Regions from separate parts of the Dialister succinatiphilus genome, predicted to be linked through region 2. Evidence: riboswitches for the same ligand, from Rfam matches in the RefSeq annotation. Region 2 holds a riboswitch; the other holds the start of a gene.
What was found. A riboswitch is a leader RNA that binds a small molecule or an ion and turns the genes downstream of it on or off. The one in region 2 is predicted to bind S-adenosylmethionine.
Positions count from the first base shown of each region.

Region 1: linked by a shared signal. The riboswitch ahead of NW747_RS07150 (methionine ABC transporter ATP-binding protein) and the one ahead of metK (methionine adenosyltransferase) in region 2 are both predicted to bind S-adenosylmethionine.

Region 1 is NZ_OV788641.1:1,710,511-1,714,716, reverse strand. Features, by position in the region: gene NW747_RS07155 (ISLre2 family transposase) at 1-1,146, shown strand, start outside; SAM riboswitch class I at 1,298-1,399, shown strand; gene NW747_RS07150 (methionine ABC transporter ATP-binding protein) at 1,451-2,488, shown strand; gene NW747_RS07145 (methionine ABC transporter permease) at 2,469-3,122, shown strand; gene NW747_RS07140 (MetQ/NlpA family ABC transporter substrate-binding protein) at 3,218-4,060, shown strand; gene NW747_RS07135 (SGNH/GDSL hydrolase family protein) at 4,169-4,206, opposite strand, start outside.
Region 2 is NZ_OV788641.1:1,957,558-1,961,763, forward strand. Features, by position in the region: gene hcp (hydroxylamine reductase) at 1-1,297, shown strand, start outside; SAM riboswitch class I at 1,458-1,563, shown strand; gene metK (methionine adenosyltransferase) at 1,630-2,814, shown strand; gene priA (replication restart helicase PriA) at 2,893-4,206, shown strand, end outside.

The DNA of each region.
Region 1 (4,206 bases), 250 kb from region 2:
GGCTTTGAACCCAGAAAGCACTACAGCTTGGGAATGATTGAGCGGATTGTCGAGGCTGTCGCAATTACCACATCTCGCAGTGCCAGCGAACTCCTGGAAAGCCTGGCGGGAATTACCATCTCCCATCAGTCTGTTATCTCACTCAAAAACTATGCCGGCGAGAAGGCGAAGACTTATGAAAAAGCATTGGCAGAAGAGGAAAAGGTTGAAAAGCCGACACAGCCGGAAATTATAGCGATTGAAGGAGATGGAATTGTACTCAAGAACAAGGAGAAAGGCGGCGTTTCGGAAGTGCACCGCATCCAGGTATATGAGGGAGTCAGGAAAAATGGCAACAGGACAGAACTGGTAGGACTTCGCTGCTTTGCATCTACCAGCAGAAAAGAACTTTTTGCAATGGTAAGAAGCTATCTGCTTGGGCACTATGACCTGTCTAAGACCACAGTGCTGTCGAATGGGGATGGAGGGTCCGGATACCAGTTTCAGGACTTTGAGCGAATGGTAGAAGGCTGCCTGGTTCACCAGCACTTCCGCGACTGCTATCATGTACATGAAAAGATCCGGACCCGGCTCAGCTTCTGCAACAGGAAACTGATAGACCGTATTATCCGAGAACTTCACCAGACCGACGATATTATGAAACAGATTCCCGTATGGATGGATACTGCCCGGAGCTGCGCCCGAACAGAGGAGGATTTGGAGGAGGTAGACAGGCTGCAGAGCTATCTGGAGAGAAATGCTCCCTATATCCCCAGCCTGAGTCAGCGCGGCATCCATACAGAGATTCATCTGGGGACTGCAGAAACAAATCACCGGTTCTACAGCTATCGCATGAAGCGGCAGGGACGGAGCTGGTCCAGCGAGGGAATGGAGTGTATGGTTTGGGTATTGACCGCCCGGAAGAATAAAACACTTACAGCAGCTCTCCTGTACCATGCTAATGGGAAAAGCTACAAAAAGATGGATAGAGCCATGCACAAGGCTGCGGTGCAGGCAGAGCGTAAAATCGCCCAGAATGTCCGGAGTGAGGCGCAGAAGCGTAAAATGAGAAACTATAGGCCGGGATGCCTGGAGGGGCGTATAGGCGTTTATGGAGCTTCTTCTTCACCAATGGGGAGACTGGCCAGAGCTATACAGAAATACTGATAAAACCGAAGCCACGGAGATAGTAATCATCGACAGTCAAATGAATTACCGAGGAAAACTTGACACTTACCCTATTTACTATTTCTATTGACAAGACTTCTGAATCAGAGTACTATAATCTCAACCCTTGCATATAGGGTAAATACATATAGATTCATCATGAGTGGCGGAGGGACTGGCCCTTTGAAGCCACGGCAACCATTCTTTTAGAAACGGTGCCAATTCCAGCGGGTATATACTCGAAAGATGATGTGAAGCTGACTTTCATCTTTCGATGAAAGTTTTTTTATTAAAGGAGTTCCCAATGATTGAACTGAAGCATATAACAAAATTATATGGCAATTTCAAAGCACTGGACGACATCAACCTTTCTATTAAGGACGGAGAAATCTTCGGTATTGTCGGACAGTCCGGCGCAGGCAAATCTACATTGATTCGCTGCGTGAATATGCTCGAGCCTCCCACATCCGGTGAGGTCATAATTGATGGAAAGGACATGACGAAGCTGTCCAAAGCCCAGCTTCGGGAAGAAAGAAAGAAAATCGGCATGATTTTCCAGCATTTCAATCTTCTTTCCAACAGGACCGTAGCCGGCAATGTGGCATTTCCTCTGGAGCTGTCCCATGTGCCCAAGGCAGAACAAGCAAAGAGAATCAACGAAATTCTGGAACTGGTAGGCCTTACGGAATACAGGAACAAGTATCCTTCCCAGCTTTCCGGCGGCCAGAAACAGCGTGTAGGTATTGCCAGGGCTATCGTTTCCAATCCTTCCGTCCTCCTTTCCGATGAAGCCACCAGTGCCCTGGACCCGGAAACGGTAAAATCCATTCTCCAGCTTCTGAAGGATATCAATAAAAAAATGGGCATTACCATTATCATGATTACTCACCAGATGGAAGTTATTAAAGAAATCGCCGAACAGGTGGCAGTCATTGAAAAGGGTAAAATTATCGAACAGGGTTCCGTAGTAGACCTCTTCACCAATCCCCAGACCGAAACACTGAAGAAGTTCGTAGGCTCCGTCATGTCCTCCGATGTACCGGAGCAGCTGTCTCACATGAATATTTCTAAAGTAAAGCAGAAGGACAGCGACCAGACCATTGTAAGCCTGAAATTCCGAGGCGATGTGGCCAACGAACCAATTATTGCTAATCTCATCAAGAAATACAATCTGGACGTAAGCATTCTTTACGGATCCATCGACTACATCCAGAACGTTTCCTTCGGCCGCCTTATCATTATGATCAATGGTCACGAAGAGGACATGAAAAAAGCCCTCGGCCATTTACAGTCTTTACCAATTACAAGTGAGGTAATCGGATATGTCCCCAGTGATAACTAATCTTCTTCTGAAAAGTCTGGCTGAAACGCTGTACATGCTTTCTGTTTCAGCTATCATTGCCGCTTTAATCGGCATTCCCCTGGGTATTCTTCTGGTAGTTACAGAAAAACATGGCATTCTTGCCTGCCCGGTATTGAATAAGCCTCTGGCTTTCATTATCAACCTCATCCGTTCCATTCCATTCATTATCCTCATGGTGGCCATCATCCCTTTCACCAGGCTGGTGGCAGGCACCTCCATCGGTACCACGGCAGCCATCGTCCCGCTGACCATCGCTGCCATCCCCTACACCGCCCGCATGGTGGAAACTTCCATTCGTGAAATTCCCTTCGGCCTCATCGAGGCGGCGGAATCCATGGGCGCTTCTCCTCTGCAGATTATCTGGAAGGTCCTCATTCCGGAAGCCCTTCCCTCCATCATTGAAAGCTTGACCGTAGTGATCGTATCCTTAATCGGCGCTTCCGCCATGGCCGGCACCATCGGCGGCGGCGGCCTCGGTGATCTGGCCATCCGTTACGGATACCAGCGCTTCCAGGCAGATGTAATGATTGCTACCATCATTGTCCTGGTCATTATCGTGCAGCTCCTCCAGTTCATTGGCAGCAATCTGGCCAAAAAGGCAGATAAGCGCTAAATCTGTATATAATGGGATTCAAACCCTTATATAATATTTCCAGATTTCATATAGAAACATGAAATCTCATTCAAAAGAGAAAGGAAGTCCTATTTATGTTAAAGAAGTTAGCTATTGCCAGCCTGTGCGCCCTCTCCGCAGCAGCATTCATCACCGGCTGCGGTTCCAGCCAGAAGCCGGCATCCTCTGCAGCAGCTTCTGCGCCTGCAGAAAAGAAAGAAATTACCGTAGGTGCTACTGCCGGTCCCCATGCAGAAGTGGTAGAAGCAGCTGCAAAAGAAGCCGAGAAGAATGGCCTCAAAGTGAATGTTAAAGAATTCTCCGATTACATTACCCCTGACCAGGCACTGGCAGATGGCGACCTGGATATCGTAGTATACCAGCACAAGCCATTCATGGAAAACTTTAATAAACAGCATGGCACTCACCTCACCGACATCGGCAGAGCCATCCTCATGCGTATGGGCATTTACTCCAATAAAGTAAAGGACGTAAAAGACCTTCCTGACGGAGCAACCATTTCCATACCTAATGATCCCACCAACGAAGGCCGCGGCCTCCAGCTGCTGGAAAAAGCGGGCGTTATTAAGTTAAAAGAGGGCGTGGGCATGAAAGCTACCCCTGCTGATGTTGTAGAAAACCCGAAAAACATTCAGTTTAAGGAAATCGAAGCAGCCCAGCTTCCCAGAAGCCTTGACGATGTGGATGCATCGGTTATCACTATGAACTATGTCATGAGTGCAGGTCTCTCCCCTGAAAAGCAGGGTATCTTCCTGGAAGATAAAGATACTCCGCTGGCAGTTATGATTATTGCCGTACGTGAAAAGGATAAGGATAAGCCTGCCTATAAGAAATTCGTTCAGGCTTATCAGTCTGACGCTGTTAAGAAATTCATTGCTGAAAAATACAAAGGCACCATCGTTCCTGCCTGGGATTAATCGTCTGCTTTAAACAAAAAGCTTTGGAAAAGTTTTCTTTTCCAAAGCTTTTTTATTGGGACAAACCAGATAAGCCGGATGTACAAGGCGCATCCAGTCGTCTATACGCTATCTCCTCCAGACCTTCTCCGCCAGGAGAGCCATCC
Region 2 (4,206 bases):
TGCTGCTCTCTGGAAGCCTTCTGATGGTTCCTATGACAATCCGGAAATCGGCGTACTTTCCGAAAAAGATGAAAATATCCGCTCTCTTCGTGAGCTCATTACCTATGGTTTGAAAGGTCTTTCCGCTTACCTGCGCCATGCAAGGGTTCTTCATAAAGAATCCCGGGAAATCAACGATTTCCTTGAAGACACGCTGGCCCGTCTGCTGGATAGGAACCTTTCCGTAGATGACCTTTTCGCCCTGACCATGAAAACCGGCGAATACGGCGTTAAGGGCATGGCTCTTCTGGATGAAGCCAATACGTCTGCCTATGGACAGCCGGAAATCACAAAGGTGGATATCGGTGTACGCAGCAACCCGGGCATTCTCATTTCCGGTCATGACCTGAAAGATTTAGAGATGCTTCTGGAACAGACAGAGGGGACCGGTGTGGACGTGTATACTCATGGGGAAATGCTTCCTGCCCATTACTATCCTTTCTTTAAGAAATACAGCCATTTTGCCGGGAATTATGGTAATGCATGGTGGAAACAGAGGGAGGAATTCGAATCCTTTAACGGTCCTATCCTCATGACCACCAACTGCGTGGTGCCTCCCAAAGACAGCTATAAAGGAAGACTTTGGACCACCGGTGTGGTTTCCTTCCCCGGCGCCGGCCATATTGATGAGAAAGACGGCAAAAAGGATTTCACTCCTATTATCCGTCAGGCTCTTTCCTGCAAAGGGCCGAAGGAAATCGAAAAAGGCTTTATTACCGGCGGTTTCGCCCATAACCAGGTGCTTGCTCTGGCAGATACGGTGGTGGAGGCAGTGAAGTCCGGCGCTATTAAGAAATTCATTGTCATGGCCGGCTGTGATGGAAGGGCAAGAAGCAGGGAATACTACCGTCAATTTGCAAAAGCTCTTCCAGCAGATACAGTGATTCTGACTGCCGGCTGCGCCAAATATAAGTATAACAAGCTGAATCTGGGAACCATCGGCGGCATTCCCCGGGTGCTGGATGCGGGGCAGTGCAACGATTCCTACAGTCTGGCCCTCATTGCCCTGAAGCTGAAGGAAGTTTTCAACCTTGACGATGTGAATGAACTCCCCATTGTTTATAATATTGCCTGGTATGAACAGAAGGCGGTCATCGTCCTTCTTGCCCTCCTTTCCCTGGGAGTGAAGAACATTCATCTGGGACCCACACTTCCGGCATTCCTTTCGCCGGCAGTGGTAAACGTATTGGTAGATAAATTCGGTATTGCCGGTATCACTACGGTGGAAGAAGATATGAAGATTTTCTTTGGAAAATAGGAAATAACCAGGGAAAAGCAAAAGGAATGCAGGCTGCCTCCTGGACCACCTCGGAAAAAGCTGAAATTTTCAGTTTTCTTCGTTAACTCCTATGACCAAATAACAGTTAACTATTGCTAAAATAAAGAAATAACGGTATAATAGTACTCAAGTGAATAAAGACTCATCAAGAGCAGCTGAGGGATTTGGCCCGGGGACGCTGCAGCAACCATTCCTGAAAAAGGAACCGGTGCTAATTCCATCAGCATATTGCTGGCAGATGAGAGGATAGGCTCTCCCTGCGGAGAGCCGTTTTTTATTATATTTCCACATTTCAAGTGAGGAGGACTTATATGTCTAAGAAAGTATTATTTACATCAGAATCCGTTACGGAAGGTCATCCTGATAAAATCGCCGATCAGATTTCTGATGCTATTCTTGATGCCATCCTGGCCCAGGATCCCAATGGCCGTGTGGCCTGCGAGACCATTGTAACCACCGGTCAGGTCCATGTATTTGGTGAAATTACCACCACCGCCTATGTACCTATTCCCCAGGTTATCAGAAAGACCATTAACGATATAGGATACACCGATGCCCGTTATGGCTTTGACGGCGAAAGTGTCGGAATTAACGTGGCCATTGACGAACAGTCTCCCGATATTGCCATGGGCGTCAACCAGTCTCTGGAAGCCAAGGAAAAGAAAGCTGATAAATATGATATCGGTGCCGGCGACCAGGGCATGATGTTCGGCTATGCATCCAATGAAACGCCGGAATACCTGCCCATGCCGATTGCTCTGGCCCATCGGCTGGCACGGCGTCTGGCTGAAGTAAGAAAGAACGGAGACGTTCCTTATCTCCGTCCTGATGGAAAGACCCAGGTTACCGTGGAATATGACGATGGCAAACCGGTCCGCGTAGATACCGTAGTCATTTCCGCCCAGCATAACCCTGATGTTACCCATGAACAGATTGAAGAAGACATGATTAACAAGGTCATCAAGGCCACCATTCCTGCCAGGTTCCTTGATGAAAATACAAAATACCTTATCAACCCCACCGGACGCTTTGTTATCGGCGGACCCCAGGGCGATGCCGGCCTTACAGGCCGTAAGATCATTGTAGATACCTACGGCGGCATGGCTCGTCATGGCGGCGGCTGCTTCTCCGGCAAGGATCCCACAAAGGTAGACCGCAGTGCTGCCTACGCTGCTCGTTATGTGGCTAAGAACATTGTGGCAGCCGGCATTGCAGATAAATGTGAAATCGAACTGGCTTATGCCATCGGCGTAGCGGAACCGGTTTCCATCTTCGTTGATACCTTCGGCACCGGAAAAATTGATGATGAAAAAATCGTGGACCTTATCCGCCGGAACTTCGAACTCCGTCCTGCAGGCATTATCGATATGCTGAATCTCCGCCGTCCTATCTATAAGCAGACTGCTGCTTATGGCCATTTCGGAAGGACAGACATTGATCTTCCCTGGGAACACACTGACAAAGCAGATGTGCTCAGGAAAGAAGCAGGCCTCTGATTTCTTAAACAGCCAAAAATATGATAAAATAATGGATAGCCTTCGGGCTGTCCATTTTTTATTGGGAAGGAGCATCCTATGCAGGAAACCATTGCAGAAGTTCTGATTAACAGACCTTCCAAGCATCTGAACCGAACCTTTTCCTATCGTATTCCTGAAACCATGAAAGGGGCAGGTGTGGGCTGGCGCTGCGTAGTGAATTTTGCCAGACGGAAGGAAGAGGGAATTATTCTTTCCGTTCATGAAGAAGATACATCTCAGTTATCCTATAAACTTCTGGATATTCTGTCTCTGGTAGATTCCTTTCCCTGGTTTACTGATGAAATGATACGGACTGCCCTTTGGATTTCCTCATATTACATGTGCACGCTGATCGATGCCCTCCGTCTCTTCTATATCGACAAGAAAGCTGTCAAAACGAAAATAACCTATACTGTGAACTGGAAAAAAATAGAGAAGGAACCGGTGGAGGACATAGAAGGACTGGTAGACCGGTCCGTGGACAGTCTGGATGATAAATCGGCGGCCCTCCTTTTTGGGGACAGGCTGATGGAATACGTGAAACAGAATTTTCTCATCAAAAAGGAAACCCTGGCAGCCGCTCATAAAATCCCTCTGGAAAAATGGATTGTGCCGGACAGGGAGCTCACGGATAAAGAAAAGGGAAGGAGTCGAAAGCAGGCAGAACTTTCTGAATTTCTTCAGGCCAACGGTTCCCAGCCGGTGAGCAGGTTGAAGGAAAAGGGATTTTCCACTGCTCTTATTCATGCATTTCTTTTGAATGAATACGGCCATGCGGTCTATCATAGAAAGGAAACCTATTCTCTGATTACCAGGGAAGGGGAAAAGAAGGAAAAGACACTGACCGAAGAACAGGAAAAGGCGGTCAAAGCCCTGTGTGATTCCATAGATCGAAAGGCCTATGAAGGGTTTCTTTTAAAAGGGGTGACTGGGAGCGGGAAGACCGAGGTTTATCTCCAGGCCGCCCGCCACGCTCTGGAAGAAGGGGGATCCGCCCTCATTCTTGTGCCGGAAATCGCCCTCACCAGCCAGATGACTTCTTATTTTGCTTCCATCTTTGGGGATAAAGTGGTATTTATGCACAGCGGCCTCAGCAAAGGGGAGCGGTATAACAACCGTATGCGTATCATGAGCGGAGAGAGTCCCATTGTCATCGGCTCCCGATCCGCCATTTTCATGCCCTTCAAGAATCTAAGGCTCATTGTGGTGGATGAAGAATATGATACCTCCTATAAGCAGGGGGAAACTCCAAGGTATAACGGCCGGGACGCGGCCAAAGTCATGGCGGTCATTTATCACTGTCCTATTGTACTTGGCGCCGCCACTCCTTCCATAACCACCTATTATGCGGCCTGCCAGGGGAAAATTAGT